Regions from separate parts of the Promicromonospora sp. NPDC059942 genome, predicted to be linked through region 2. Evidence: riboswitches for the same ligand, from Rfam matches in the RefSeq annotation. Region 2 holds a riboswitch; each other region holds the start of a gene.
The links. Region 2 has a riboswitch for thiamine pyrophosphate ahead of ACFV9Q_RS03415 (YkoF family thiamine/hydroxymethylpyrimidine-binding protein). Riboswitches for the same ligand answer to the same signal wherever they lie in the genome.

Region 1 (7,567 bases), on a different contig from region 2:
GGCTGGGACAACTGGCAGCAGTCCAGCAAGGACATCACGCTCCAGGCCGGCTGGAACACCATCCGGCTGGGTAAGGGGACGGCGTTCACGGAGCTGGACTACATCGAGGTCGCGTAGCCGACGACGGCTGCCGCAGCCCACACACCCGCCAGCCCAGCGATCGCGCCCGGAACAACGCCTGTTCCGGGCGCAATCGCTGGGCTGCGGCGCGCACCGGCGTCCGCACACCCCGTCGTGATGTATCTTGACGTCAAGATACTCGACGGCGAGGAGTTGCGATGGCCGACTGGAACCCCGGCGCCTACCTGCAGTACACGGACGAGCGGTCCCGGCCGTTCACGGAGCTGGTCGCCCGCGTGCCGGGCACACCCGCCACGATCGTCGACCTCGGGTGCGGCCCGGGTCACCTCACCCCGGTGCTCCGCACCCGCTGGCCCGAGGCCCACGTCACCGGGGTGGACGCCTCCCCCGCCATGATCGACCGGGCCCGCGCCGCCGACCCGGGCACCGAGTACGTGCTGGCCGACCTGAGCACCGACGAGCACACCGCCGACCTCGTGATCAGCAACGCGGCGCTCCAATGGGTCCCGGGGCACCGCGAGCTCCTCACGAGGCTCGCCGACCGCGCCACGCAGACCTTCGCGTTCCAGGTGCCGGGCAACCACGACGCGCCCAGCCACCGGCTCCTGCGAGAGGTCGCCGCCCGCGCGCCGTACGCCGACGTCGTCGGGCCGGTCGAGCGGCGGGCCACCGCCGACCCGGCCGAGTACCTGGAGATCCTGGCCCGGCCGGGCTGGTCAGTCGACGCATGGGAGACCACCTACACGCACGTGCTGCAGGGGCCGGACCCGGTGCTGCGCTGGATCTCGGCGACCGGCGCCCAGCCCACCCTCCAGGCGCTGGAGGCGAAGGACCCGGCCCTGCGCGCCCGGTTCGAGGAGGAGTTCGGCGCGGCGCTCCGGGAGGCGTACCCCGAGCAGCCGCACGGCACGCCGCTGGCGTTCCGTCGGGTGTTCGCGGTGGCCACCCGGGCCTGAGGCGGCGCCCGGGCGGGTCCCTGGCCGACGGCGGCGCGCGGCGCCCGGCGTCAGCCCTGCTGGGTGACCCGGGCCTCGAGCCCGGCCAGCTCGGTGTCGACGTACCGCCGCGTGCGCCGCCGCACCAGGTTGCCGAGCAGCCAGGCCAGCCCGCCGGTCTGCGTGATCGCGAGGGTCACGCGGGAGCGGCCGTCGGGCAGCGGCTCGACCAGGTGCTCCGCCTGGGTGGTCAGGCCGGGCGCCTCGCTGATCCACGCGAAGTGGCGCGGCGGGTCCCACTCGTCCATCAGCCAGATCGCGAGCGGCAGCTTGGGCTGCTCGATCCGCACCTGCGTGCCGACGTCCGGCGGGTTGGGCCCGTCGATGATCTCGACCGACGTCATGGACGACGTCCAGTCGGGCATGTGCTCGACGTCGGACAAGACCGCCCAGACGGCCTCGGGCGAGGCGTCGATCGCGGCGGTGGTGCTGTAGCTCGGCATCGGTGCTCCTGTCCTGGAGGGGTGACGCCGGCGGCCGGCGTCACCCCCTAGTCTCGACCTCAGGACACGATCTCGCGCCCGGCCGACACGCCTCAGGCCGACACGCGTCAGGCAGGCACACCTCAGGCCCGGACGGGCGGCGTCGGCCAGGTGGGGGCGGTCAGGCCCTGCTCGAAGAACAGGTACTCGTGCACCGACGAGATCTCGAACGCCCGCAGCATGCGCCCGCGCTCGTCCGGGGAGACCCAGCGGGCCGCGTCGTCGGCCAGCCGGCGGGCCTGCCGGGTCGACTCCTGGAAGGCCTCGTCGCCGTAGGTGCCGATCCAGGCCGCGTACGGGTGGCCCGCGAGGCCGCCGGGGCGGCGTCCGGCCAGGTCCACGAGCACGCTCCCGACGTGCGCGTAGAGCCAGAAGCAGGGCAGGAGCGCGGCGACCGTCTCGGCGTAGCTGCCCGACGCCGCGGCGTGCAGGTGGCCGGTGTAGGCCGCTGTCACGGGTGACGGCTCGACCGCGGCGACGTCGCCGGCCGCCAGCCCGGCGTGCGCGCCCAGCCAGTCGCGGTGCAGCACTGTCTCGACCTCGAGGGCCGTCACGGACGACCGCGCGAGGAAGCCCTGCGCGGCCGGGTCGGGCGCCGCCTGCGCGGCGCGCGCCATGATGCGCGAGTACTCGCGCAGGTAGGCGGCGTCCTGGGCGAGGTAGAACGCGAAGGACCCGGCGGGCAGCGAGCCGTCCGCGAGCGCCACGATGAACGGCATGTGCTCGACGGCGTCGCGCCAGCCCGCGATGCGGTCCCAGGCCTCCTCGGTGAAGGGGCGGACGGCGGCGTCGGCCGGGGACTCGGTGGAGACGGGGACAACGGAAGAAGTCACGATGGACATCCCTTCGCCAGCATGATCTGGATCAGGTTCGACGGGTGTGGTCTCAGCCCTGGCAGGGCACCCCGTGTCACGTGCGGCAGAGGCTATCGGATCCGGCGGGCCATGGGCTGCCGGATCTCTGGCGGGTCGTAGGCTGCCGCCATGACAGACCGCCCGATCCGCATCGGTGTTCAGCTCCAGCCCCAGCACGCCGACTACTCCGCGATCCGCGACGCGGTGCTCCGCGCCGAGGACGCCGGCGTCGACATCATCTTCAACTGGGACCACTTCTTCCCGCTGCGGGGCAACCCCGAGGGCAAGCACTTCGAGTGCTGGACCATGCTCGGGGCGTGGGCGGAGCAGACCGAGCGCGTGGAGATCGGCGCCCTCGTGAGCGGCATCGGCTACCGCAACCCGGACCTGCTGGCGGACATGGCGCGCACGGTCGACCACATCTCGGGCGGGCGGCTGATCCTGGGCCTGGGCGCCGGCTGGTTCGAGAAGGACTACGACGAGTTCGGCTACGAGTTCGGTACGCCGGGGTCGCGGATCGCGAGCCTGGCCGACGCGATGGCGCGGATCAAGGCCCGGCTGGCGGCCGGCAACCCGGCGCCGTCGCGCGAGATCCCGGTCCTGATCGGCGGCGGTGGCGTGCGCAAGACGCTGCGGATCGTGGCCGAGCACGCCGACATCTGGCACGCGTTCGGCGACGTGCAGACCCTGACGAGCAAGTCCGCGATCCTCGACGAGCACGGTGCCGCCGTCGGGCGGGACACGGCGAACCTGGTCGAGCGCTCGGTGCAGGCGCAGGGCTCGCCCGCGGTGGACGGCGAGGCGCTGGTGGCGGCCGGGGCCACGCTGTTCACCGTCGGGGTGAGCGGCCCGGACTACGACCTGTCGACGGTCACGGACTGGGTCGCCTGGCGCGACTCGCGGGGCTGACCCAGGCGTAGCGCGCTGTTGACCAGGCCGAGGTGGCTGAAGGCCTGGGGCGTGTTGCCGAGGTGCCGGCCGGTGGCCGGGTCGTACTCCTCGCTGAGCAGCCCCAGGTCGTTGCGCACGGCGAGGAGCCGTTCGAACAGGGCGACGGACTCCTCGACCCGGCCGATGCCGTGCAGCGCGTCGACCAGCCAGAAGTTGCACACCAGGAACGTCGCCTCGGCACCGGGCAGGCCGTCCACCTGGTCGTCGGCCTCGTTGTGGTACCGCCGCAGCAGCCCGTCCTGGCCGAGCTCGCGCTGCACGGCGTCCACGGTGCCGACGACGCGGGGGTCGACCCAGGGCAGGAAGCCGACCTGACCGATCAGCAGCAGCGCGGCGTCGAGCCCGTCCGAGCCGTAGAACTGCGTGAACGTGTTCCGCCCGGCGTCGAACCCGTTGGTGCACACGTCGTCGTGGATCCGGTCGCGCACGGCGCGCCAGCGCTCGACGGGCTCGTCGACCAGGCCGTACTTCTCGACGGCGCGGACGGCCCGGTCGAAGCCCGCCCAGGCCATGACGCGCGAGTGCACGAACGCGCGGCGCGGGCCGCGCACCTCCCAGAGCCCGTTGTCGAGGTCGTCCCAGTGCTCCTCGAGGTGCTCCAGCAGGGCCCGCTGCAGCCGCCAGACGTCGTCGTCCTGCTCCAGCCCCGCCTCGCGCGCCTGGTGCAGGGCGTCCAGCGTCTCGCCCCACACGTCGATCTGGAGCTGGCTGGCCGCATCGTTGCCGATCCGGACCGGCGAGGAACCCTCGAAGCCCGGCAGCCAGTCGAGCGTGTACTCCGGCAGCCGCCGACGGCCGTCGAGCCCGTACATGATCTGCAGGTCCGCCGGGTCGCCCGCCACGGCCCGCAGGAGCCACGCCCGCCACTCGCGCGCCTCGTCGATGAAGCCGGTGCCGATCAGGGCCTGCAGCGTGAGACCGGCGTCGCGCAGCCAGCAGTACCGGTAGTCCCAGTTGCGGCTGCCCCCGAGCTGCTCGGGCAGCGACGTCGTGGCCGCCGCGGCGATCGCCCCCGTCGGGGCGTAGGTGAGGGCCTTCAGCGTGATCAGCGAGCGGTGCACGGCGTCGGGCCACTGCCCGGTGTAGCTGCAGCCCTCGAGCCAGGTGTGCCAGAAGTCCTCGGTGTCGCGCAGGGCCGCGTACGGCTCGACCGGTTCCCGGGTCTCCAGGTGGGACGCGTGATAGTTCAGGACGAAGGGCACCCGGTCGCCGGGCCCGACCGTGAACTCCGCGCGCAGCACCGACCCGTCGCTCACGCCCTCCCGCATCATCGGGACCACCGAGTCGATGCGGACGGAGTCCGGGCCCGCCACGGCGCGCAGCGCGTCGCCGTCCTGCGTGATCCAGGGCACGATGTTCCCGTAGTCGAACCGGAGCCGCAGCTCGGTGGTCATGGCGACGTGGCCGCTGACCCCCTCGACGATCCGGACCAGGTCGGCCTCGTCACCGCGCGGCGGCATCAGGTCGATCACCCGGACCCGCCCCTCGGGCAGGTCCCACTCCGTCTCCAGGACCAGCGTGCCGTCCCGGTAGCGCCGGCTCGTGCAGTCGCCGCCCGACGTCGGGCCCAGGCGCCACGACCCGTGCCGCTCGTCCCCGAGCAGCGCGGCGAAGCACGCCGGGGAGTCGAAGCGCGGCAGGCACATCCAGTCGACCGACCCGTCCCGGCCGATCAGTGCGGCGGTCTGGAGATCACCGACCATCCCGTAGTCCTCGATGCGACGCGTCACGGGACCACCCTAGGTTCGGCCCGACCCGGTGAACAGCACACGACTCGCCGCAGGCCGGTCCGGCTGACGTGTCAGACGTACAGGTCACGCGGGTGACCCGTACGCCTGACACGGCAGGTGTGGCGCCGGGGCGGGAGCCTCAGAACGACGACGCGTCCGCCGCGTACACCCACCGGTAGCCCGGGTACTCGCCGAGCGACCACAGGTAGTCCCGCGTCGGGTCGTAGGACAGGTCCTCCGACCCCACCGTCAGCGCGTTGCCGTGCCGCACGATCGAGCCCGACGGCGCGACGAACGTGTGCAGGTCACCGTCCGAGTTCGGGTCGGAGAAGGTGTCGCCGTCGCTCTGCGAGAAGAAGAACTCCCCGTTGATCGCCGTCGAGCCCTGCACGCTCTCCAGATCCGTCCGGTAGGCCTCGGTCGCCTTGATGATCCCGTCCGACGCCGGCTTCAGGTACCGGTTCGTGTAGTCGATCGGCACGCGGATCGTCCTGACCTGCGCACCGGCCTCGATGTCGTCGGCGCTGCGGTACTCGCTGACGACCACCGAGTCCGGCGTGCTCGTCCGGTCCAGCGAGACCGAGGAGTGCTGCAGCTGCGCGTACCCGCCCGCCGTCGAGTCGGTGAACTTCGCGGTCTGCGGCAGCACGTACTTGTAGTCGAAGGCCTGGTACGAGCCGTCCGCCTGCCGGCCGATCTTCGAGGCCTCACCCGTCGAGACCTGCCACAGGTGGTCCAGGTCGAACACCCGGAAGCCGCCGCCCGTGTCCGCCACGTACAGCAGGTTGCCGTACCACATGATGCCGCCCGCATGGATGTCGATGGGCTTGAACGACGGCGCGCTCGTCGTGCCGCTCGGCTCCACCAGCAGCAGGTGGCGGTACGGCGGGGCCGACGCGCTCGCCGACAGGTTGGACACGCTGATGCGCACGCCCTTGTCGATACCGTCCTCGGCGTGGTCGTACCAGCTCACCAGGTTGATCCGCTTGCCGTCGTAGGTGCCCTCCGCGTACGCGTCCGAGCTGGTGGTGATGCCCTGCGGGTACCAGGCGCTCGTGTCCTGGTCGCCGTCGTTCCAGCAGTAGTACGCGGTGCGGTTCGTGACCGACGGGGCGCTGCCGCAGCTCGGGGTGCGGTTCGCGTCGTCGGCCACCGCGGCCATGGTCACGTTCGGCAGCGCCGAGTCGAGCGCGCCGATCAGGGACGACGACGTCTGCGACAGCGTGTAGCGGAAGTTGCTCGCGGTGAGCGGGGTCGCGGCGGCCGCGATGGCGGCCCGGTCGGCCTGTTCGGACTGCCCTGCCTGGTCGGACGGGGTCTGGTTCGCGGCGGCCTGACTTGCTGCGGCCTGGCCCGCCGCGGCGAGCAGGGCGGCCAGCCCGAGGCTCGCGACGGCGAGTGCGGAGCGGCGACGACGGCGCATGATGGTCTCCTTGCACGAGGGGACGGTTGCCTGCACACCGTAGGAGCGGGTGCGTCCTCCCGCCACGAAAAAGTCACCCGATCAGCGATGACAGCGTTGACAGTCGGGTGCCCGGGTCATACGTTCCGACGGGCGGGCGTTCCGCCCGGCGGGGCGCACGGTGCCGCGCCGCGTACTCGATCAGCGACGACTCGAGCAACGAAGCGGGTGGACCGATGGTGTTCCGAGACCTTGCACGTACCTTGATCACGCTCGTCACGGCGGCCGGGGTCGCCGTCGGCGGGAGTTTCACCGCCGGCGCGTCCGCGCCCGACGCCGACGAGTGGTCGACGTCGTGGACGCAGTCGCAGCAGCGCAGCTCCGGGCTGAGTCCGGAGACGTTCCAGAACAGGTCGGTCCGGGTCGTGACCCGGCTGACGCAGGGCGGCTCGGCGCTGCGCGTGCGGCTGCAGAACCAGTTCGGCACGGCTCCCCTCGTGGTGAACGCGACCACCGCGGGGCTGAGCGCCGGGGGTGCGGCCGTGCGGCCGGAGAGCCTGCGCACCGTCACGTTCGGCGGTTCGCCCACGGTGTCGGTCCCGGCCGGCGGCGAGGTCTGGAGCGACCCGGTGAACCTGGCGACGTCGGCCCTGGACGACCTGGCGGTGAGCTTCTACCTCACGAACCCGACCCGGATGATGCTCCACGACCTCGCCGGCCGCACCAACTACTTCTCGGCGGCGGGCGGCGGCAACACGACCGCCGACACCTCGGGCACCGGCTTCCCCGACACGCACGGCTGGACCTACCTGGTCAGCGCCGTCGACGTGCTCGGGCCCGACGTCGCCGGCACGGTGGCCGGCGGCACGGTGGTCGCCTACGGCAGCTCGGTGGTCGACGGCGTGGGCGCGGACAGCTGCGGAGCCGGCTGCCCGCCGCCGGCCGTGTTCCAGCGCTGGACCGACACGCTCGCGCAGCGGGTGGTGGACGAGCTGCCCGCCGACCGGCAGGTCGCCGTGGTCAACGAGGGTATCGCCGGGACCACGGCGGCACCCGCGTGCGGGGCCGGGGG
Region 2 (7,567 bases):
TGGTCGCCTTCTACCGCGAGCAGGGCACGCCCACCGCCGTCCTCCAGGTGGCGCCGTCGGTGCTGCCGCCCGACTGGGCGCAGATCCAGGAGGCGCACGGGCTGCAGGCGGCGGGGTCGTGGCTGAAGCTCGCGTCGCCGATCGGCGACGTCCGGGCCGAGGCCGACACCGACCTGCGGGTGGGTCCGGTCGGCGAGGCCGACGCGCACGAGTGGGCCTCCGTCGTCTCCCGGGCCTTCGGCATGGAGATTCCCGCCATGGTCGCGATGCTCGCCGAGAGCGTGCGGCACCCGGCCGCCACCCCGTTCGCCGCCTGGGACGGCGACACGATCGTGGCCGGCGCGAACCTCTACGTGCACGGCTCGGTCGCCTCGCTGAACTCCGGCGCCACGCTGCCCGACCACCGCGGCCGTGGCGCCCAGTCGGCGCTGATCGCCGCACGACTGGCCGCCGCGCGGGCCGCCGGCGCCGGCTGGGTGGTCGCCGAGACCGGCGAGCCCGCACCGGGCGAGGCGAACCAGTCGCTGGCCAACCTGCGACGCGCCGGCCTGCAGGTCCGCTACGCACGCCAGAACTGGCGCTGGCGCGCCTGACGCCGAGGCCCGCACCGGGCCGGGCCGGCCGGGGTCACCCCGGGTCAGTCCAGGTGCCGCAGCTCCGGCCACAGGACGGCCCAGCCGCCCACGGGGCTGCGGCACTCCAGGATCGACACGCCCTGTTCCTCGTTGTCGACGTCCATGCCATTGTCGAGCCGCCCCCGGACCGCGCACTCCTCGAACCGCTGGTCCCAGGCACCGGGGGCCTCGGTGAGGACCAGGGCGACGGTCGAGGACGCCGGGGGCGGACCGTACTCCCACAGCTGGTTGTGCCCCGAGTACACGGCGGGCAGCCCGAGCCCGGGACCGTACCGGTCCACGGCCCCGGCCTCGCCGTAGTTCTGCGTCAGGACGACGGTCCGGTCGCGGTCCTCGGCGGGCAGCGCCGCGTGCACGTCGGCGACCTGCCGTACGTACTCGGGCCAGCCGACGGCGTCCTGCGCGGCGGAGTTGATGTCGGGGACCGGCGTGCTGCCCAGGGCCGCCACGGGCACCAGCGGCAGGCTGATGACCAGGCAGATCACCGCGTTCACCGCCACCGTCACGACGACCGTCCGCCGCCAGGTGGTCCCGGCCCAGTCCACGACCGGCACGCAGCCCGCGGCGAACAGCACCGACAGCAAACCGGTCGCGTAGTACGTCTGGGACCCGGCCAGGTAGGTGAACGCGAGCAGCACCGGGTAGGCGACCACCAGGAAGCGCAGCAGGGGCCGACGGCGCCACAGCCACACCAGCCCCACGAGCCACACCAGGGCCAGCGGCGGACCGAGCGTGAGCAGCTGGAACAGCCACATCTCGGAGCGCACGTCGACGGCGTTGTTCTCGCCCAGCGCCGCGCCCATCGCGAGCTGCGGCCAGCCGTTCGTGGCCTGGAAGACCAGGTTCGGCAGGCCCACGAGGAGCGCGACGACGGCGCCGGCCCACGGCCACGGTGTCGCGAGCGGCCACCGGTCCGGGGCGGCGGACCCGCGCAGCGTCCGCCACGGCCAGGCCACGACCAGCCCCAGCAGGATCGCGCCGAGCAGCGCCACCACCAGCAGCTTGTTGTACAGCGCGACGCCCGTGACCAGCCCGGCGACCAGCCACCAGCGGGGGTCGCGCTGCACGGCCCGGATCACGCACAGCAGGACCGCCGGCCACATGAGCAGGTCCAGGCTGGAGGTGAGCAGCGTGTGGCCGAACGCCACGGGGATCGCCGCCGTGCCGTAGCCCCAGGCGGCCAGCGCCTGCGCTCCCGCGCGCCCGCCCAGCTCGCGGGCGACGAGCGCGATCACGACGACCGCGGCCAGGTGCGCGAGCGTCGCCGGGACGCGCATGACCAGCAGCGTGTCGCCGAACAGGTCGGCGAAGGTCCGCGCCAGCCACGGCGTGAGGGGCGGCTGGTCCACGTACCCCCAGGCAGGCTCCAGCATGCGGAAGTACAGCTCGTCGCGGTGATACCCGTACTGCGTGCTGGTCACGGTCAGCAGCACGCCCAGCACCAGCACCGCGGCGCCCACCGGGCGCCACGCCACGGCGGGCAGCGGGCCGGTGGGCCGGACCTCGGCGGCGTCGGCCGGGCCGCGGTGCGAGTCGGGTGGTGCGGACGCGTCCGCCATGGTCGGGAGCGTACCGACGGCGCCGGGCGGCGCGCCAGGAGACGCCGCGCCGGGAACCGGCCTGGCCAGAGCGTCGCCGGGCGAGCAGAACCGGCCGAGCCGCCCGTCAGAGCCGGAGGTCCACCACCGCGGCCGCCACCCAAGCGGCCAGCACCACCAGCACGAGCACGACGTCGGCCGGGCCGACCGGGACGGGACGCCACACGGTGCGGGGGCGCTCGCCGAGGCCACGGGACTCCAGCGCCAGCGCGATGCGTTCGGCCGACCGGATCGAGGTGACCAGCAGCGCGAAGGCCGCCCGCCCGGCGTCCGGCAGGCCGAAGCGGGGACGGCCGCGCCGCAGGGGCGCACGCACCGCCTGCGCCGCCCGGATGGTGGCCCACCGCGCGGGCATCGCCGTGAGCATGCGGTGGCCCGCCAGCACCGGGTAGGCGTACCGAGGGCTGAGGCGGGCGTGCTGCACCAGGCTCACCATCAGGTCGCGGGGCGGTGTGGAGGCCAGGAACCCGATCGTGAGCACGCCGATGACGAGGCCGCGCAGCGCGAGGGCGACGCCGACCGTCAGCCCTTCGACGCTGACCGGCGCTCCCGGCACGAGCGGGGTGCCCGGCCGGCTGAGGCCGTTGACGGCGACCAGCCCCACGCCGAACACGACGAACGGCACCTGGCCCAGCACCAGGGTGCGCGGCGGGACGCGGGCGGCGACCCCGACCGCGACGACCGCGAGCGCCCAGAGGCCGAGCAGCGGGCGCGGGTCGAGGAAGCCGAGGGTGGCGAGCGAGGCGACCAGCAGGATCGCCGACTTGACCGTCGGGTTGCGGCGGGCCAGGTAGGGGGTGGCGGCCGTGGCCGGGTCGGTCGGGCGCGTTCCGGTCGCGGCGCGCGGCTCGACGGCCGTCATGTCGCCGCACCCAGCGCGAGGGCCCTGTCGTCCATGGCGCGCAGCACTCCGACCAGGTCCTGCGCGTCGCGCACCTCGCCGGCCAGCGCCCGGAGCAGGGCGGGTGGGCGCAGGCCCGCGCGCGCGAGTAGCGGCTCGTCGCGGAGCAGGTCGAGCGGGGTGGTATCGGCCAGCAGGGTGGCGTCGGCGAGCACGAGGACGCGGTCGGCGTAGCCCGCGACGGCGCGCAGGTCGTGGCTGGAGAACAGGACGCCGCGGCCGTCCGCCGCGGCGTCGCGCAGCGCCCGGAGCACGCTCACGGAGGCGTGCCGGTCCAGGCCGAAGCCGGGCTCGTCGGCGAGCAGGAACGGGTGCTCGTGCACGAGCATCGCGGCGAGGCTCAGGCGGCGCTTCTGCCCGCCGGACAGGCGGTACGGGTTGTGCTCGGCGAGCCGGCTGAGCCCGAAGCGGGCCAGCGCCTGCTCGACCCGGGGCGCGGCGTCGGGCGGCAGGCCGTGCGCCACCTCCTGGCGCACCGTCGTGGCGGTGAGCTGGTGCTCCGGGTTCTGGAACACGAGCCCGGCCCGGGGGCCGTGCACGCTGCCGGCGGCCGGCCGGTCGAGGCCCGCGAGGCAGGTCAGCAGCGTGGACTTGCCGCTGCCGTTGGCCCCGACCAGCGCCGTCGTGGTCCCCGGGTGGAGCTCCAGGTCGACCCCGCGCAACACCTCGCGCCGCCGTGCCCGGGGACCGCGCGCGACGGCGAGACCGCGGGCGCGGAGTGTGGGGCCGCCGTGCGGGGCGGGACGGGTCGCGACGCCAGACGCGGTCACGTCGCCGGACGCGGACCCGCCGTCGGACGCGGGCACGGCGTCGGACGCGGACTCGCCGTCGGACGCGGGCACGGCGCCGGACGCGGGCCCGCCGTCGGACGCGGACCCGCCGTCGGACGCTGACCGGGCGCCCGGCGCGCCGTCGTCCCGGCCGAGCTCCCGCAGCAGCCGCGCCGCCAGCGACTCGCCCGCGAAGTGCGCTTCTACCCAGTCATCGGGCCCGGAATCAGGCTGTTTTCGGGCCCAATGACTGGGTAGAAGCGCACCCTCGGATCGCGTCCCCGCCTCGCCCAGGAGCGCCCGGAGCTCCAGGTCCAGCGGGAGCCAGCAGCCCTCGCCCACGAGCTCGCGCAGCACGGGCACCGTGAGGTCGCCGACGGCGACGTCGTGCCGGACGCGCCCGTCGCTGCCGAGCACGATCCAGCGCTCCGGGAGCGCCTCGACCCCGGCATCGCCCGCGAGCTCGTCGAGGCGGTGCTCCACGAGCACCCAGGCGGCGCCGGTCTCCCGCCGCACCACGTCGAGGGCGCGCCGCACGGCGTCGATCCCGTCGGCGTCGAGCATGGAGGTCGGCTCGTCGAGCAGCAGCAGGCGCGGCGACGGCGCGATGGCCGCCGCGAGCGCCACGCGCTGCAGCTCGCCGCCGGACAGCTCCGCCGTCGCCCGTCCGGCGAGGCCCGAAGCCCCGGCCCGGTCGAGCGCGGTGCGCACGGCCGGCCCGATGAGGCCGGGGTCGACCGCGAGGTTCTCCAGCGGGAACGCGACCTCGTCGAGCACGTCGGGGAGGCAGACGCCGGACTCGGGGTCCTGCCCGACGACGCCCACGACGTCGGCCAGCCCCGCGATCCCCGCGCCGGCGACCGGCCGGCCCACCACGTGCACGACGCCGTCCACCTGCGCGTGCACGGCGTGCGGGACCGCGCCGTGCAGCATCCGCAGCAGCGTCGACTTGCCGGAGCCCGACGGGCCGAGCACGAGCACGCCCTGCCCGGCCTCGATCCGCAGGTCGACGGGGCCCACACCGTCGCCGGTGCCGTAGACCGCCTCCAGGCCGGCGGCCTCGACGACGGTCGCCCCGACGACGGCGGCCCCGACGACGGCGGCGGTGACGTCAGCGCTCACGGCGCGCCACGGGCCCGCGCAGGGCGGCGTCCGCCCGGCCGATCGCGAACTCGTCGAGCACCCCGGTGCCGTGCAGGCGGTCGACGATCACCTTGGCGAGCAGGCCGCCCAGCACGAGACCGGAGACGAGCTGCATGCCGAGGCGCAGCGCCAGGATGTCCTGCCCGTACCAGCCGAACCGGAACGCGGACCACACGAACACCAGCCCCGCGCCGAGCAGGCCCGAGAGTGCATACACGCCCCACCCGAACCGGCGGTAGCGGGTCAGCGCGAACGGGAGCTCGCTGCCGGCGCCCTGGATCGCGGCGGCCACCAGCAGGAGCGGCCCGACCGGGGAGCCCAGGAACACGACCTCGACGACGGACGCGATCACCTCGGCGATGATCCCCACGAACGGCTTGCGGATGATCGCGACGGCGATCGGCGCCACCAGGAGCCAGCCGCCCAGCAGCACGTGCTGCGCCAGGTCGCCGGCCGGTCCCATCGCCACCGCGAGCCCGTTCCACGCCTGCACGAGCGCCCAGTACAGGAACCCGAACACCACGCCCAGCATCACCATGAGCACGATGTCGCGCAGCGGCAGCCGCGCGCGGCGGCGCTCCGACGTCCCGCTCATCGGGCGCCGCCCGCGTGGCTCGGGCTGTTCACCGAGAGGGTGAGGTGGCTGGTGACGTGCTGCACCGTGCGGCCGGCCAGGACCCAGCCGGCGAAGGCGCTGGCGAGCACCCGTCCGGCGTCGCCCTCCAGGCGGGTGACGAAGTGCTGCGAGCCGCGGAACGTCCCGTTCTCCTTGGCCAGGTCGATCGCGGCGTAGATGTCGCGCATGTGGTCCGGCGTGACGTCCGCGCGGACGTCGTCGGCCAGCGGGTACAGCGCCCACTCCGCCGTGACGAAGCGGCCGGTGTCGCGGCCCTGCGGCACCTCGGTGACGCGCGGGCCGGCCCCGCCGGGCAGCTCGCAGGCCACCTCGCCCGGGCAGCCCCGGGACAGGTGCACGGTGATCGCCGCGTGCCTGCCCGACGCCGCGATCCCGGCCGTCAGGTCGGTCACGTACCGCAGCAGGTCGGCCTCGGCGCCGCCCACGTAGGTGCTCACGTCGCCGGTCTCGACGACCAGCCCCGTGGTGTCGGCCTGCCGCAGCGCGCCCAGGATCACGTCGACGTAGTCGTCCGACATCACCGCCGCGGTGATCCGCGCGCCGACGCCGAAGCGCATCGGGTCACCGCGCAGCTCGGCGGTGTCGTCGGTCGTGGTGGCGTGGTCTGCCATCGGGGTGCTCCCTGTCCGTCGGATCTCCGTCGGCACAGGAGGACGGGGACCCTACGGCCCCACGTCCTGAGTCGCTTCCTGCGCCGGCATGATCCGGGTCAGGTTCAACGGTCGGAGTTCGAGTACTCCCTCTCAGCCCGGCATACCGGACTCCCGTGCACTGCGCCCACCGTAACAGCACGCATCGCACCACCTGGACATTCCGCCCGGGCGCCCCCAAGTGTCCGCATAGTGAGAGCAATCGCCCAGGCTCTGGTCAAGCCCGGGACGCGCACCTATACCTCGCGGTCGTCAGGAGACACCCGGCCCCGACGATCGGACGCCCTCATGCCCCTCCGCACACCCGCCAGAGCGGCCTCGCGCCGCCCGACGAACCACCGCACCGCCGCCGCTGCCGTCGCCCTCTTGCTCCTCGCCTCCGGCTGCGCCGTCGGCGCGCAGGCCGACGACGACGGCGCTGGCAACCTCTCCCCCGACGCCGCGCTGCCCACCGAGGTGCCCGCGGGCACCACGCTCGCAATCGGCGACCCCACGACGCAGAAGGCCTTCGAGCTCGCCGGCGACGCGATCGACTCGGACTTCGACTTCGAGATCGAGTGGGCCAACATCTCCGGCGGCCCGCAGACCATCGAGGCGTTCAACGCGGGGGTGCTGGACATCGGCGCGGTCGCCGAGATCCCGCCGATCCACGCGGCCTGGACCGGGCTCGACGTGCAGATCTACGCCTCGCAGTACCGGGAGGACTGGGCGGAGCACCCCGTCTACGAGCTCGCCGGCGCTCCCGGCGTCGAGCTGGCGGACCTGTCCGACCTGCGCGGCAAGCGGATCGCGTTCAGCCCCGGGCAGGCCCAGGGCGCGCTCGTCCTGAAGTCCCTGCGGGAGGCGGGGCTCGGTCAGGACGACGTCGAGCTGGTCGAGCTGCCGTCCACGGGCGACGTGTATCCCACGGCGCTGGCCGCCGGTGAGGTCGACGTCGCCCCGGTCGGCGGCACCGCGCTGCTGCGCTACCTCGACAAGTACGCGACCGACGGCGCGACGTCCCTGCGCCACGGCCTGCGGGACGACCCGAGCCACCTCTACGGCCCGACCGACGTGGTGCGCGACCCCGCCAAGGCGGCCGCGCTGCGCCAGTACGTCACCGCCTGGGCCCAGGCACGGGTCTGGATCTACGAGCACCCCGAGATCTGGAAGGAGAAGTACTACGTCGAGGACCAGGGGCTGACCGAGGACGACGCGCAGTACCTCATCGACACCGCGGCCCGGCCCGAGGTC
Region 3 (7,567 bases), on a different contig from region 2:
CGCGGGCGCCGTCGGCGGCCCGGAGCGCCGGGTGGAGGCCCAGGGTGAGCTGGACGTGCCCGAGGTGGTTGGTGGCGAGCTGCGCCTCGTAGCCGCGCGCGTCCCGCTCGATCCGCGCCGGCGCCGGGTAGCCGGCGTTGTTGATCAGCACGTGCAGCGGTCGGCCGGAGCCCAGGTAGCGCTCGACGAAGCCGTCGATCGAAGCCGGGTCCATCAGGTCCAGCCGGCCGACCTCGACGCGTTCGATCCCCGCGACCGCGGCAGAGGCGCGCTCCGGGTCGCGCGAGGCGACCACGACCGAGGCACCGGCCCGGGCCAGTGCCCGGGTGGCGACCAGGCCGAGGCCGGAGTGCCCGCCCGTGACGATGATGTTCCTGCCGGTCAGGTCGACGCCCGCCAGGACGTCGTCGACCGTGGAGGCGGCCGTGAAGCCGGTACCGAGGGGGTGCTGGCGATGTGACATGACGGTTCCCTTCACACGGGTGGGGCGGGGTCGGGCAAGAGGCCGCGTCAGGCCGCCGCCGCGCGCTGCTCGGCCGGACGACGGCGCAGGGCCGGCTGCTGGATGGCCGGCGGGTCGTAGGCCATGTCGAGGCGGCCGATGTCGGTGCCGGGCGGCACGATGGCGTCGATCCGGTCGAGGATCTCGTCGCTCAGGCTGACCTCGGCGCCCGCGAGCGCGCTGTCGAGGTGCTCCATGGTGCGCGGGCCGATGATCGCGGAGGTGACGCCCGGGTGCGCGATCGCGAACGCCATCGCGAGGTGGTTCAGCGGGATCCCGGCGTCCTGCGCGACGGGGATGAGCTGCTCGACGACGTCGAGGCGCCGCTCGTCCTGCAGGTGCGCGAACCCGAACTGGGCCCGGTGGGCGTCGCTGGCGCGGCCCTTGCGGTACTTGCCGGTGAGCATCCCCCCGGCGAGCGGGCTCCACACGAGGGTGCCCATGCCGTACTGCTGGGCGACCGGCAGGACGTCGCGCTCGATGCCGCGGTTCAGGATCGAGTACGGCGGCTGCTCGGTGCGGAACCGCTCCAGGCCCCGCCGCTCGGCCACCCACTGCGCCTGGACGATGTCGGCGGCGGGCATGGTGGACGAGCCGATGGCCCGCACCTTGCCGGAGTTGATCAGATAGGTCAGCGCGGCGAGCGTGTCCTCGACGTCGGTGTCCGGGTCGGGCCGGTGGATCTGGTACAGGTCGATGTGGTCGGTGCCCAGGCGGCGCAGCGAGTTCTCCACCTCGGCGATGATCCAGCGCCGCGAGTTGCCGCGGTGGTTGGGGTCGTCGCTCATGGGCAGGTGCACCTTGGTGGCCAGCACGACGTCGTCGCGGCGGCCCTTGAGTGCCTTGCCCACGATCTCCTCGGACTCGCCTCGGGAGTAGGCGTCGGCCGTGTCGATGAAGTTGATGCCGGCGTCGAGGGCCTTGTGGATGATCTTGACCGACTCGTCGTGGTCCGGGTTGCCGATCGCGCCGAACATCATCGCGCCGAGCGCGTAGGGGCTGACCTTGATGCCGGTCCGGCCGAGGCTGCGGTACTGCATGGGGCCCTCCTGGGGTCGAGAGGTCTGGTGGGCGTCGCCGCGGTGCCGTACTCTGGAGCTAAGCGGAACGCTCTTCCAGAACCATATGGAAAGCCGTTCCGGTTAGCAAGAGACCATGGAGAAAAGTGACCCAGCACACAGAGCAGCGGCCCCTGCGCCGCGACGCGCAGCGCAACATCGACGCGCTGCTCGACGCCGCCAAGCAGGTCTTCGGCACGTCGGGCGTCGACGCGCCCGCCAAGGAGATCGCCGACCTGGCCGGCGTCGGCGTCGGCACGCTCTACCGCCACTTCCCCAAGCGGTCCGACCTGGTCAAGGCCGTGTTCCAGGCCGAGGTCGACGCCACCGCCGACGCCGCGCCGAAACTCGCCGCCGAGCACCCGCCCGTCGTCGCGCTCGAGAAGTGGCTCCACCGCTACACCCAGTTCCTGGTGACCAAGCGCGGGCTCGCCTCGGCGCTGCACTCGGGCGACCCGGCGTTCGACGCGCTGCCCGCCTACTTCATCGGGCGGCTCGGCCCCGCCCTCGGCTCGCTGCTCGACGCCGCCGTCGCGGCCGGCGCCGTCCGCGCCGTCGTCAGCCCCCAGGACCTCCTGTACGCCGTGTCCAAGCTGTCGCTGCCCATGGAGGACGAGGAGCCGGACCACGGCCGGCGCATGCTCGACCTGCTCGTCGACGGGCTGCGGTACGGCGCGGGCCAGGACTCCGCAGGCCAGGGGGGCGACCGCGCGTGACGGAGGGCGGCCTCACCAGCAGCGAAGGTGCCCGGGACTACGGTCGCGGCCTGCTGCTCGGCCGCGCCGTCCGGCTGCGCCCCCTCGCCGAGGACGACCTGCCGCACCTGGACCGGTGGTGGCGGGAGACCGAGTGGCAGCCGCTGCAGCAGCCCACCGTGCGCCCGCGGCCCGCCGGGACGGCCGCCGACCTGTTCCGCGCGTGGAGCGCCAACACCGACCCGGGCGCGGTCGGCCTCAGCGTCGAGACCCTTGAGGACCGCCGCCTCGTCGGGCACGTCACCCTTCACGGGGCGACCCTTCCGCAGCGCACGGGCACCCTCGGCATCATCCTCGGACCCGAGCACACCGGGCACGGGTACGGGTCGGACGCCGTCCGCGTGCTGCTCCGGTATGCCTTCCAGGAGATGAACCTGCATCGCGTCGAGCTGAGCGTCTGGGGCTTCAACACCGACGCGCGACGCGCCTACGAACGGTGCGGGTTCGTGGTGGAGGGACGACGCCGGGAAGCCGTCTTCCACGCCGGCCGCTACCACGACGACGTCGTCATGGGCGTGCTCGCGAGCGAGTGGAACGCGACCGGCCCGAGCTAGCACCCCGCCCGCCGCGACGGTTTCGGGCGGACGTCGTCCGCGGCTAGGGTGGGCCCACTTGGCGCGGGGCGCCGGGCATCAGCCCGGCTGAGATGCACCCGTGGAACCTGATCTAGGTAGTGCTAGCGAAGGGAACGCCTCATGGGCTCCGTCCTGCCCGACGCCGTCGCGTCGGTCGTCACCGCGGTGCGCGACACCGCACCCCTGGTGCACTGCGTGACCAACGTCGTGGTCACCAACTTCACCGCCAACGTGCTGCTCGCCGCCGGCGCGGCACCGGCCATGGTCGCCGACCCCGAGGAGGCGCCCGTGCTCGCCGGCGTCGCCGGGGGCCTGCTCATCAACCTCGGCACCGTCGAGGGCGGCCAGGCCGACGGCATGCGCGCCGCCGTCGACGGCGCCACCGCCGCGGGCGTGCCCTGGGTGCTCGACCCCGTGGCCATCGGCGCGCTGCCGCTGCGCACCCGCCTCGCTGCCGAGCTCTTCGGGCGCGGCCCCGCCGTCGTCCGCGGCAACGCGTCCGAGATCCAGGCGCTCGCCGGCGGCGCCGGCGGCCGGGGCGTCGACTCCCTCGACACGCCCGACGGCGTGCGGGACGTCGCCCTGCGCCTGGCCCGGTCCTCCGGCGCCGTGATCGCCGTCAGCGGCGCGTCCGACCTGATCACCGACGGCGAGCGCGTCGTGCGCGTCCAGGCGGGCACGTCCCTGATGACGCGCGTGACCGGCGTCGGCTGCTCGCTCGGCGCGCTGGTCGCCGCGTGCTCCGCCGTCACCGAGGACCGCCTGCTCGCCGCGACCGCCGCGACCGCCTGGCTCTGCGTCGCCGCCGACCGCACCACATCGACCACACCCGGCAGCTTCGCCGTCGAGCTGGTCGACCGCGTGTTCGACGTCGACCCCGAGGCCGTCGGGTTCGGCGCCGGGCTGGTGAACGAGCCCGCCACCGGGCACGAGCCGGCGCGGGCCGAGGCGTGAGCGCCCGCGTCCGCCTCGACCCGTCCGTCTACCTCGTCACCGACACCCAGCAGTGCGGCGGCCCCGCCGGGGTCGTCGCCACCGTGGGCGCGGCGGTCGACGGCGGCGTGACCGCCGTCCAGCTCCGCGACCCGGGCGCGACCACCCGCGAGCTGGTGGACCTCGGCCGCACGCTGGTCGCCCTGCTGCGGCCGCTCGGGGTACCGCTCGTGGTCGACGACCGGGTGGACGTGGCGCTCGCGATCGACGCCGACGGCGCCCACGTGGGCCAGCGCGACCTCGACCCCGTCTCCGCGCGCCGGCTGCTGGGCCCGGACCGGCACCTCGGGCTGAGCGTCAGCACGCCCGAGGAGGCGCGGGCCGCGGGCGAGCTGCCGGCCGGCACCGTCGACCTGCTCGGCGTGGGCCCGGTGCGGCCCACCCTGACCAAGTCCGACGCGCGGCCGGCGATCGGCTTCGCCCGGCTCGGCGTCGTCACGGCCGCCGCGTCGCTGCCGTGCGTAGCGATCGGCGGGCTGCGGGCGGACGACGTCGACGCGCTGCACGACGCCGGTGCGGCCGGCAGCGCCGTCGTCTCCGCCGTCTGCGGCCGGGCCGACCCGGCCGCCGCGGCGCGGGAGCTCGCGCTGGCCTGGGCGGCGGCGCGGGCCGAGGATCGCTCCGGCGTGCGCTCGGGGGCGACGACGGGACAGGTCTCGTGAGCGCGTCCGCACGGGCCGCGGCGCAGGTCGGGAATGTTGCGCTCCCCACCGAAGCGGGTCCTGGCGACGTCGCCCGCCCCGGCGAAGCACGTCCCGCCGAGGCCGCCGCTCGCGATGCCGCCGCCCCGCGCGTCCGCCCGCCCGGCCATCCCGTCGTGGCGCTGACCATCGCGGGGTCGGACCCGTCCGGCGGCGCCGGGATCCAGGCCGACCTGAAGACCTTCGCGGCGCTCGGCGGCTACGGCTGCGCGGTGCTCACGGGGCTGACGGCGCAGTCCACGACCGGGGTGACGCGGGTGCACCCGGTGCCCGCCGACATGGTGCGCGCGCAGCTCGACACGCTGTTCGCCGACGTCGCCGTGGACGCGATCAAGATCGGCATGACCACTGACGCCGACGTCGCCCGGGCGGTCGCCGCGGCCCTGCGCGACCTGCGGGCCACCGGACGCGCGCCGTTCGTGGTGCTGGACCCGGTGATGGTCGCGACGTCGGGCGACCGGCTGCTCGCGCCCGACACCGAGGCGGTGCTCCGCGACGAGCTGCTCCCCCTCGCCGACCTCGTGACGCCGAACCTGCCCGAGGCCGCGGTGCTGCTGGGCGTCGACCCGGCTCGGGACGGCACCGAGGCGGCCGACCAGGCGCGGGCGCTGCGGGCACTCGGCACCGGGTTCGCGCTGGTCAAGGGCGGGCACCTCGACTCGGCGGAGTCGGTCGACCACCTGGCAGGCCCGGGGCTCGGTCCGAACGGTGTCGGCGGGGACGGCGTCGGCGGGGACGGCGTCGTCGCCCTGGTCGCGCCACGGATCCCCACGCGGAACACCCACGGCACGGGCTGCACGCTCAGCTCCGCGTGCGCCGTCCTCCGCCCCGCGCACGACGGGTGGGAGCCGGCGGTCCGGGCCGCGAAGGAGTACCTGACCGGTGCGCTCCGCGCGGCGGACGCCCTCGTCGTCGGCGGAACGGGGACGGCGTCGGGCCCGTGGCAGGGCCACGGCCCTGTCAACCACGCCCACGCGACCCACCCACCGACCGCCTGACCCACCGAACCCGACTGACCCGCCCGACCAACGGATGCCGAGTCAGTCGGCTGGTCGGACCACCTGGCTGACTCGGCGAAGCCAACCCGGCGAGTCAGTCGGCTGGTCCGACCAGCTGGCTGACTCGGCGGAGTCGGTCCGGCGAGTCAGTCGGGGGGTCACACCGACTTCAGGATCTCCGCCGCCTCGGCCCGGGCCCAGGCGTCGGCCTCCAGCACGCCCTCGACCGATCCCGCGTCGCCCGCCGCCGTCGTCCCGTGCGCCTCGACCACGGCGGCCACGGTGTCGACGATGTCGAGGAACCCGATGGTGCCGTCGTGGAAGGCGTCCACGCACACCTCGTTCGCGGCGTTGTAGACGGCGGGGTGGGTCCCGCCGGCCTCGCCCACCTGGCGGGCCAGCCGGACGGAGGGGAAGGCGTCGTCGTCCAGGGGCAGGAACTCCCAGCTCGCGGCCTGCGTCCAGTCGATGCCGACGTCGACGTCGGGCAGCCGGTCCGGCCACGACAGGCCGAGCGCGATCGGCACGAGCATCCGCGGCGGCCCGGCCTGCGCGATGGTGGAGCCGTCGACGAACTCGACCATGGAGTGGATCATCTGCTGCGGGTGCACCACGACGTCGATGGCGCTGAACGGCAGGTCGAACAGCAGGTGCGCCTCGATGACCTCCAGCCCCTTGTTGACCAGGGTCGCGGAGTTGGTGGTGACCACGCGGCCCATCGCGAAGTTGGGGTGCCGCAGGGCCTGGGCGGGCGTCACGTCGCGCAGGTCGTCCCGCGAGCGGCCGCGGAACGGCCCGCCGCTGGCGGTCACCACGAGCCTGCGCACCTCGGCCGAGGAGCCCGAGCGCAGCGACTGCGCGATCGCGGAGTGCTCCGAGTCCACGGGCACGATCTGGCCCTCGTGCCGCACGGCGGCCTTGACCAGGGCGCCGCCCACCACGAGCGACTCCTTGTTCGCGAGCGCCAGCGTCGAGCCCGCGCCCAGCGCGGCCAGCGTGGGGCGCAGACCGACGGAGCCGGTGATGCCGTTGAGCACCACGTCGCTCCCCCGGCCGGCCAGGTCGGTGGCGGCGTCCGGTCCGGCGAGCACCTCGACGCCGTCGGCGCCGGCCTCGCTCAGCAGGGTGGTCAGGGCGGGGCGCGCGGCGGCGTCGGCCACGGCGACGGCGCGGACGCCGAGCGTGGCGGCCTGCCGGGCGAGCAGCGGCAGGTCCGAGCCGCCCGCGGACAGCGCGTCCACGCGGCACCGGTCGGGGTTGCGCCCGATGACGTCGACGGCCTGCGTGCCGATGGAACCGGTGGAGCCGAGAAGGGTGACGCTTCGCATGGTGCCCATCCTGTCAGCCCGGAACGGCCTGTCAGCCCGAACGGGCCGGCCGACGTCAGGACTCGCCCGGCTGCTCCGTCCGGCCGCGCCCGAACATCCGCCAGCCGCGGACCACACCCCGCGGGTCGGGTACGGGGGCGTCCGCGGCCTCCCAGCCGGCGTCGTCGTCGAGCGGGACCACCCGCAGGCCGAAGTCGGCCAGGATCACCGGGATGCCGCGGATCGCGGCGCGGTCCTTCTCCCGGTCGGACTCGGACAGGTCCGCCCAGGGCCGCAGGTCGGGGTGCAGCCGGCGGGCGTCGTCGCGCTCGGGCCCGTAGGTCCAGCCGGCGGCGACCTTCTCGGCCATCCAGCGGTCGTGCTCGTCCACCGCCCGCGCGTCGACCACCGGCTCCGGGATCCGGCCGTGCTCGGCGTTGCCCGCGGGGACGACGGTGCACCCCATCTGGCGCAGGCGGTCGGGGATGGCGCGCACCTGCGCGCGGTTGGCGGCCCGCAGGTCCTCGGACAGCTCGGACCAGGAGACCATAGCCGGCGTGCTCTGCCAGGCCACGCCGCGGGCGCGCTGGTTGCGGAGGTAGGTGAGGTGGGCGGAGACCGCCATCAGGTCGTAGACGTCGTCGTGCACCAGGACGCCGGGTGCGGTGGCCCGGCGCA
Region 4 (7,567 bases), on a different contig from region 2:
GAGCGGCAGGGCGATGAGTACCGCGACGATCGCGGTGCCCGCGAGCGCCGCCCCCACGTCGGCGGGCGTGCGCCAGGACAGCGGGCGTGCCGAACGCCGCGCGGACACGAGGTGCAGCGCGGCCTCGCGCCGCCGGCGGGCGCGCGCGGACACGGCCAGGGCGGCGCTGATGACGACGAGCTGCAGGACCGACAGCACGGAGGCCGACCGCAGGTCCAGGAACTGCGTGGTACGGGTCCAGATCTCGGTCTCGATGGTGCCGTACCGCACGCCGCCGAGCACGAGCACCACCCCGAAGGCGGTGGCGCAGAACAGGAAGACGACGGAGGCCGCCGACGTGATCGCGGGCGCGAGCGACGGCAGCGTGACGGTCCGGAACACGCGGGCCGGACCGGCACCCAGCGATGCCGCGGCCTCCTCGGCCCGGGGGTCGAGCCGCTCCCAGAGCCCGCCCACGGTGCGCACCACCACGGACACGTTGAAGAAGACGAGCGCGACGACGATCCCGGCGAGCGACTCCTCCAGCCCGAGGAACCCGAGCGCGCCGCTCGGTGCGAACAGCGCGCGGAACGCGACGCCGACCACCACGGCGGGCAGCACGAACGGCACGGTCACCAGCCCGCGCGCGAGGCTGCGCCCGGGGAACGACCGCCGGTACAGGAGGTACGCGAGCGGCAGGCCGAGCAGCACGGAGAACGCCGTGCCGAGCACCGCCTGGGTGAGGGTGAGCCCCACGAGCCGCCACGTGCGCGGGCGGGTCAGCACCTCGACGAAACCGGTGAGGTCGAGCACGCCGTCGGGCACGAACCCGCGGACCACGAGCGCCGCCACCGGCCACGCGAAGAACACCGCGAGGAAGCCGAGGGGGACGGCGACCGCCACCCCCCAGAGCAGGGGCGCGGGCCGGAGCCCGTGCCTCATCAAGCTCCGCCTTTTGTGGGCTGAACCTGCGGCTCCACTCCGGGCGGGTGCCTCGTTCCTCGGCCCCCACCCTGCGTTGCGCCTCCGGCTCAGCCCACGACGGTCTCGGTCCACCGTTCGATCCACTCGTCGCGGTGCTCGCTCACGTCGGCCGGGTCCACCTCGAACGGGGCGTCGGCCTGGGGCGCGAACTTCCGCCAGTCGGCGGGCAGCTCCACGGCCGCGTCGGCCGGGTACATGTACATCGACTCGGGCAGGGCGGCCTGGACGTCGTGCGTGAGCAGGAAGTCGACCAGCTCCCGGGCGCCCTCGGGGTTGTCGGACCCGGCGAGCACGCCCGCGTACTCGACCTGCCGGAAGCAGGTCTCCAGCAGCGCACTCGTCGTCGACTCCGAGCCGTCCTCGCTCACCGTGAACGCGGGCGACGTCGCGTAGGAGAGCGCGAGCGGCCGCTCGCCGCCCTCGCCCGCCCCGGAGAAGTCGACGTAGTACGCGTCCTCCCACGAGTCGGCGACCTTGACGCCGTTGTCCACGAGCGAGGCCCAGTAGTCCTCGAACCCGTCCTCGCCGAACGCCCCGATCGTCGCCAGCAGGAACGCGAGCCCCGGGGACGACGTCGCCGGGTTGGTCACCACGAGCAGGTCCTTGTACTGCGGGTCGGCGAGGTCCTCCAGCGTCGTCGGCACCTCCAGGCCGGACTCCTCGAACCAGGCCTCGTCGGCGTTCACGCAGACGTCGCCCTGGTCGACGGGCGTGAGCGCCCCGCCGAGCTGCTCGGCACCCTCCGGGAGGTCCGCGGGCGTGTACTCCTCGACCACGCCGGCCTCCAGCGCGCGGGAGGCGAACGTGTTGTCGATGCCGAACACGGCGTCGCCGAGCGGGGCGTCCTTGGTCAGCACGAGCTGGTTCACCAGCGTGCCCGCGTCGCCCGCGGCGCTGACCTCGACCGTCGTGCCGGACTCCTGCTCGAACTGGTCGATCAGCTTCTCGTCGAGCGCCCAGGAGTCGTGGGTCACCAGGGTGACGGTCCCCGGGTCGCCGGTGCCGGACGCGTCGTCGCCCGATCCGGAGCCGCCGGAGCACCCGGCGAGCAGCAGGGCCACGGACAGCGCGGCCGCAGCAGTAGGGATGGTGCCCCCGTGGGCACCGGAAAGACGCGACATCGTGCCTCCGACTTCCTCCGCCGGTGTCAACCGGATCAGGTTCAAGGGTCTGCGGCTCTCCGCACTCTCAGCGCCATCGGGGCGCTCCCCTGTCGTTTCCATGCAGCCTAGTCGGCCGTCGAGGGCTACGGTGTAGAGATGGCCCAGATTGAGACGGAACAGACACTCGGCGAGAAGGTCGGCACCCTTGCCCTGACGATCGCGGCCGGCTGGGTCGCCCAGAAGGCCGTCAGCATGATCTGGAAGGGCGTGACCGGAAACGACGCGCCCAACAAGCCCGACGACCCGGAGCTGGACCTGCTGCAGGCGACCGTGTTCGCGGCCGTCGCCGCCGGCACCGCGGTCTTCGCCAAGCGCCTCGCCGCCAAGGGCGCGCACCGTGCGGCCCTGAGCATCGCCGCACGGCGCAGCGCCGTGTGAGGGCATGACACCCTGGTGCCGTGAGCTTCACGCACCTCGATGACCGCGGCCAGGCCCGCATGGTCGACGTCACCGCCAAGCAGCCGACCGTCCGCTCGGCGACCGCCTCGGGCCTCGTCCGTTGCGCCCCCGCCGTCGTCCAGGCGTTGCGCGAGGGCGCCGTGCCCAAGGGCGACGTGCTCGCGGTGGCGCGCGTCGCGGGCATCGCCGCGGCCAAGAAGACGCCCGACCTGCTGCCGCTGGCTCACGTGATCGGCGTGCACGGCGCGGCGGTGGACCTCGAGGTGACGGACGACGGCGTCGTCGTCACCGCGACCGTCCGCACGGCCGACCGCACCGGCGTCGAGATGGAGGCGCTCACCGCCGTCGCGGTCGCCGGCCTCGCCGTGATCGACATGGTGAAGGGCCTGGACAAGTCGGTCTCGCTCGCGGACGTGCGGCTGGAGCGCAAGACGGGCGGCAAGTCGGGCGACTGGGTGCGCGAGGCCTGATCGCTGTCCGCCGACTCGCCGGCGCCCGGACTTCACGGGGACGACGGCGCGCCCTCGGTCGGCGCGATCCACACGTCGTCGCCCACCGCTATCCCGCGCGCGTGCGTCCTGGTCAGGGTGATCAGCACGGCCTCGTCCTGCTCCGTGCGGACGGTGAGCCGCACCTCGAACCCGACGCGGAGCACCCGGGTGACCACGCCCGCCGTCGTCCCAGGCGTGCCCGGGGTGCGCACCACGTCGATGTCGTGCGGCCGGATCAGGCTGCCGCCGAGCCGGGTGACCGGGCCCAGGAAGCCCATCACGAAGTCGTTGGCGGGCTTGTCGTACAGCTCCTCCGGGGAGCCGATCTGCTCGATGCGCCCCTCGTTGATCACGACGATCTCGTCGGCGACCTCGAGCGCCTCCTCCTGGTCGTGGGTCACGAAGACCGTGGTGACGTTGACCTCGTCGTGCAGCCGCCGCAGCCAGTCGCGCAGCTCCTTGCGCACCTTGGCGTCCAGCGCTCCGAACGGCTCGTCCAGGAGCAGCACCGTGGGCTGGATCGCCAACGCCCGCGCGAGTGCCATCCGCTGGCGCTGGCCGCCCGAGAGCTGGGACGGCAACCGGTGCGCGAACTGCGACAGGTGCACCAGGTCGAGCAGCTCGGCGACCCGGGCCTGGGTCTCGGCCCGAGAGCGGCCGCGCACCTCCAGCCCGAACGCGACGTTCCGCGCCACGGACAGATGCTTGAACGGCGCGTAGTGCTGGAACACGAAGCCCACGTTGCGCTTCTGGACCGGCAGGTCGGTGGCCTCGACGCCCTCGATCACCACCGATCCGCCGTCCGCGTCCTCCAGCCCCGCGATGATCCGCAGCAGCGTGGTCTTTCCGCCGCCGCTGGGTCCCAGCAGCGCGGTGAGCCCGCCGGTGGGGATGGTCAGGTCGATGTCCGCGAGGGCGACGAAGTCGCCGTACCGCTTGCTGACACCCGACACTTCGATGCTCATGTGCTGCTGCTCTCCAGGTTCATCGCCGCGAGCCGACGGCTCGCAGCACGAAGACGATGACGATGGCCAGGACCGAGACGCTCGCCAGGAGGAACGCGATGGCGTAGGCCGCCTCCTGGTCGAAGTTCAGGTACCGCTCCTCGACCGCCAGCGTCGCCGTCCGGGTCTGGCCCAGCACGTTGCCGGACACCACCTTGACCGCGCCGAACTCGCCCAGGGACCGGGCCAGCGTGAGGACCACGCCATAGATCAGGGCCCACTTGATGCTGGGCAGGGTGATCCGCCAGAACGTCTGCCAGGTGCTCGCGCCCAGGCTGGCAGCGGCTTCCTCCTGCTCGGTACCGATCTCCCGGAGCACCGGGACGACCTCGCGCACGACCAGCGGCAACGACACGAAGGCCGTGGCCAGCACGATCCCCGGCAGCGCGAAGACCACCGTCAGCCCCCAGCTCTCCAGCGCCGGACCGAACCACCCGTTCCGCCCGCCGTACACGAGCACCAGCGCCAGGCCCACCACGACCGGCGACACGGACAGCGGCAGGTCCAGCAGCGCGCTCAGTGCGCGCTTGCCGGGAAACTCGGCCCGCACCAGCAGCAGCGAGACGCTCACCCCGAACAGGGTGTTCAGCACCGTCGCGGCGAGGGCGGCCACCACGGTGAGCTGGAGCGCGGCCACGGTGCCCGGGTCGGCGAACACCCGGTTCAGCGCGTCCATGCCGTTGGCGAACGTGTTGGTGACCACCAGTGCCACCGGCCAGACGACCAGCAGGGCGAGATAGGCGATCACCACGATCCGCAGCAGGTAGGTGACGGGGCCCGGGCGGTCCCTGCGGCGCTCAGCCACGGCGGGCCACCCTCCGTTGCACGACGTCCAGCACCACGATGACGGCCAGCGAGATCAGGAGCAGCACCGACGCGATCGCCGCCGCGCCGGCCGCGTTGTCGTTCTCGATGGCACTCAGGATGCGCACCGACGTCACCTCCGACTCGAAGGGCAGGTTCCCGCTGAGCAGCACCAGGGACCCGTACTCGCCCATGGCCCGGGCGAAGGAGAGCGCCGCGCCCGACGCGATCGCGGGGGCCAGGCTGGGCAGGATCACCCGGCGAAAGACGACGGCCCGGCTCGCCCCGAGCGACGCGGCCGCCTCTTCCGTCTCCGCGTCGATCTCCTCGAGCACGGGCTGCACCATCCGCACCACGAAGGGCAGCGTGACGAAGGCGAAGGCGAGGTACACCGACCACTCGGTGTTGGCCAGGTGCAGCCCCAGCGGGCTCTCCGTGCCGTACAACGACAGCAGCACGAGGCCCGCCACGATGGTCGGCAGCGCGAACGGCACGTCGATCACCAGTTCCAGGAGGCCTTTGCCCCAGAACCGGTCACGCACCAGCACCCAGGCGATCACGGTGCCGATCACCACGTTCACCAGGGTCACGACGGTCGATGCCGTCACCGTGAGCCGGATCGCGGCAGCGGTCTGCTCGTTCGTGAGCTGTCGCCAGAACTCGTCCCAGCCCCCGGACGTCGCGGCCACCAGCACCGCCGACAGGGGGATCAGCACCAGCAGGCTGAACCACAGCATGGTCACGCCGAGCCCGATGCCGGAGAGCCGGGTCAGGTTGTTGGGCAGCGCCCGGTGGCTCTGGGCCACCGGGCGCTGACTCGCGACGCTCATGCGCTACTCCGAAGCCTTCCCGGACTTCTCGATCGACTCGGTGACGATGCCCAGCGGGGCCCCGTCCTTGCCGTCCCCGAACAGCTTGTCCTTGACACCGTCCCAGCCGGGTCCGCCGAAGTCGTTCTCCAGCGTGAGCAGGTGGTGGACGGCGGGGAACGGGTCTGCGGGGTCCGGCGCGCCCTTGATGTCGCCCGGCTCGATGCCGAGCGCGTCGAAGTCCACCTCACCCGGAGCGTCCGGGTTCACCGGTCGGAAGCCCGTCAGGGCGAACTGCTTCTGCCCCTCCGGCCCGCGCACGAAGTCGATCCATGCCTGGCTCGGTGCCGAGGCGTCGTTGAGGATGGCCCCCGGGTTCTCGATGAGGAGCGTGGTCTCCGGGATCACGTACTCGAAGCCCTGACCGCTCTGCGAGGCCAGGATCGCCTCGTTCTCGTAGGCGAGGAGCACGTCGCCGGTACCACCCAGGAACGCGGTCGTGGCATCGCGGCCGCTGTTGGTCAGCGTGACCACGTTGGCGAACAGCTTGTCGAGGTACTCGGTCGCCTCCTCCTCGCTGCCACCGTTCTGCGTGACGTGGCCCCAGGCGGCGAGCGCGTTCCAGCGTGCCGAGCCCGACGACGCCGGGTTGGGGGTCACGATCTCCACGCCGGGCTTGATGAGGTCGTCCCAGTCCTGGATGTCCTTCGGGTTTCCGTCACGAACCCCGAGCACCACGATCGAGGTGGACACGATGCCCTTGTCGGGGCCGTCGTCCCAGGTCTCGTCCACCAGGCCGGCGTCGACCAGGCGGTCGACGTCCGATGCCACCGAGAGGTGCACGTAGTCGGCGGGCAGACCGTCCGCGACCGCGCGGCTCTGGTCTCCGGACGCGCCGTACGACGTCGTGAACGTGACGCCCTCGCCCTCGGGCGTCTTCGCGAACTCCTCGGCGATTGCCTTGTTCGCGGTCTCGGGCACCGCGAAACCGACGATGCTGATCGACTCCGCATCGGTGCTCCCCGCCGAGGACGAGCACCCGGCCAGCGCCAGCACCGAGACGACTGAGGCCGCAGCGGCGGCTCTGATTGAAGGTCGCACGTGCGCACCTTCCTTCCGTCGAGGGGGAACAGCCAATTCCAAGTATTCCCATCGCCCTGGTCGGGTATGGGCCAACTGGGGCGGGACGCTACGGCGTTTTGCCAGAGTATGTCAATCAGACCGATCGGAGATATCCATAGGTTGGACGATCGCGGGTGAAACGGGCCTCGTAGGCGCTTTTGAGACGGCAGTCCGGCGCTCTGCGGGGCGGCTAGTCTGGCGGGGTGATCACCGTCCGCTACTTCGCCGGCGCCCGGGAGGCAGCCGGGCTCGCCACCGAACAGCTCGGCGGCCCGACGTCGGTAGCCGCCCTCCGCGGTGCGCTCACGATCGCGCACCCGGGCCTGGACGCCGTGCTGCCGAAGTGCGTGCTGCTGGTGGCGGGCGCCCGGACGACCTCGGCCGAGGCGCAGATCCCGGACGGCGTCACGGTAGACGTCCTCCCGCCCTTCGCGGGCGGCTGACCCCCTTGGTCAGTGGTCGCCGCCGGTCAGCTGGGAACGGACGTGCGGCCACAGGGTGAGCACCACCTGGAGGCCGTCCCGCACGCCGCCGGACGACCCAGGCAGGTTGACGACGAGGGCGCGTGTGCCGTCCGTGGCCCGCGCCACGCCCGCCAGGCCCCGGGAGAGGGCGGCCGTGGCTATGCCCGCCGCGATGCCCTGCTGGCGCACCGACTCGCTGATCCCCGGGATCTCGTAGTCCAGCACCGCCCGCGTGCCCTCCGGCGTGAGGTCGCGCGGGGTGATCCCCGTGCCGCCGGTGGTGATCACCAGCCGGGCGCCGTCGTCGACCACGGACCGCAGCACGTCTCGGACCGACTCGACACCGTC

Region 1: it holds a riboswitch for thiamine pyrophosphate, as region 2 does, so the genes downstream of both, ACFV9Q_RS25565 (TenA family protein) here and ACFV9Q_RS03415 (YkoF family thiamine/hydroxymethylpyrimidine-binding protein) in region 2, are expected to answer to the same signal.
Region 3: it holds a riboswitch for thiamine pyrophosphate, as region 2 does, so the genes downstream of both, thiM (hydroxyethylthiazole kinase) here and ACFV9Q_RS03415 (YkoF family thiamine/hydroxymethylpyrimidine-binding protein) in region 2, are expected to answer to the same signal.
Region 4: it holds a riboswitch for thiamine pyrophosphate, as region 2 does, so the genes downstream of both, ACFV9Q_RS21535 (thiamine ABC transporter substrate binding subunit) here and ACFV9Q_RS03415 (YkoF family thiamine/hydroxymethylpyrimidine-binding protein) in region 2, are expected to answer to the same signal.

The regions. Positions count from the first base shown of each region.
Region 1 covers NZ_JBHWLR010000023.1:21,950-29,516, forward strand. Annotated here, with positions in the region: gene ACFV9Q_RS25550 (family 43 glycosylhydrolase) at 1-117, shown strand, start outside; gene ACFV9Q_RS25555 (methyltransferase domain-containing protein) at 279-1,037, shown strand; gene ACFV9Q_RS25560 (SRPBCC family protein) at 1,088-1,519, opposite strand; gene ACFV9Q_RS25565 (TenA family protein) at 1,642-2,391, opposite strand; TPP riboswitch at 2,383-2,475, opposite strand; gene ACFV9Q_RS25570 (LLM class F420-dependent oxidoreductase) at 2,542-3,321, shown strand; gene ACFV9Q_RS25575 (glycoside hydrolase family 15 protein) at 3,267-5,093, opposite strand; gene ACFV9Q_RS25580 (hypothetical protein) at 5,233-6,516, opposite strand; gene ACFV9Q_RS25585 (GDSL-type esterase/lipase family protein) at 6,759-7,567, shown strand, end outside.
Region 2 covers NZ_JBHWLR010000002.1:197,400-204,966, reverse strand. Annotated here, with positions in the region: gene ACFV9Q_RS03440 (GNAT family N-acetyltransferase) at 1-593, shown strand, start outside; gene ACFV9Q_RS03435 (glycosyltransferase family 39 protein) at 638-2,194, opposite strand; gene ACFV9Q_RS03430 (energy-coupling factor transporter transmembrane component T family protein) at 2,301-3,095, opposite strand; gene ACFV9Q_RS03425 (ATP-binding cassette domain-containing protein) at 3,092-5,026, opposite strand; gene ACFV9Q_RS03420 (ECF transporter S component) at 5,016-5,642, opposite strand; gene ACFV9Q_RS03415 (YkoF family thiamine/hydroxymethylpyrimidine-binding protein) at 5,639-6,295, opposite strand; TPP riboswitch at 6,354-6,462, opposite strand; gene ACFV9Q_RS03410 (ABC transporter substrate-binding protein) at 6,623-7,567, shown strand, end outside.
Region 3 covers NZ_JBHWLR010000009.1:158,235-165,801, forward strand. Annotated here, with positions in the region: gene ACFV9Q_RS16420 (SDR family NAD(P)-dependent oxidoreductase) at 1-463, opposite strand, end outside; gene ACFV9Q_RS16425 (aldo/keto reductase) at 511-1,542, opposite strand; gene ACFV9Q_RS16430 (TetR/AcrR family transcriptional regulator) at 1,668-2,276, shown strand; gene ACFV9Q_RS16435 (GNAT family N-acetyltransferase) at 2,273-2,869, shown strand; TPP riboswitch at 2,924-3,021, shown strand; gene thiM (hydroxyethylthiazole kinase) at 3,011-3,844, shown strand; gene thiE (thiamine phosphate synthase) at 3,841-4,545, shown strand; gene thiD (bifunctional hydroxymethylpyrimidine kinase/phosphomethylpyrimidine kinase) at 4,701-5,582, shown strand; gene dxr (1-deoxy-D-xylulose-5-phosphate reductoisomerase) at 5,741-6,910, opposite strand; gene ACFV9Q_RS16460 (RyR domain-containing protein) at 6,966-7,567, opposite strand, start outside.
Region 4 covers NZ_JBHWLR010000015.1:3,401-10,967, reverse strand. Annotated here, with positions in the region: gene ACFV9Q_RS21540 (ABC transporter permease) at 1-921, opposite strand, end outside; gene ACFV9Q_RS21535 (thiamine ABC transporter substrate binding subunit) at 1,011-2,084, opposite strand; TPP riboswitch at 2,080-2,185, opposite strand; gene ACFV9Q_RS21530 (DUF4235 domain-containing protein) at 2,223-2,504, shown strand; gene moaC (cyclic pyranopterin monophosphate synthase MoaC) at 2,525-2,995, shown strand; gene ACFV9Q_RS21520 (sulfate/molybdate ABC transporter ATP-binding protein) at 3,028-3,981, opposite strand; gene ACFV9Q_RS21515 (sulfate ABC transporter permease) at 4,001-4,825, opposite strand; gene cysT (sulfate ABC transporter permease subunit CysT) at 4,818-5,654, opposite strand; gene ACFV9Q_RS21505 (sulfate ABC transporter substrate-binding protein) at 5,658-6,734, opposite strand; gene ACFV9Q_RS21500 (MoaD/ThiS family protein) at 6,959-7,198, shown strand; gene ACFV9Q_RS21495 (molybdenum cofactor biosynthesis protein B) at 7,208-7,567, opposite strand, start outside.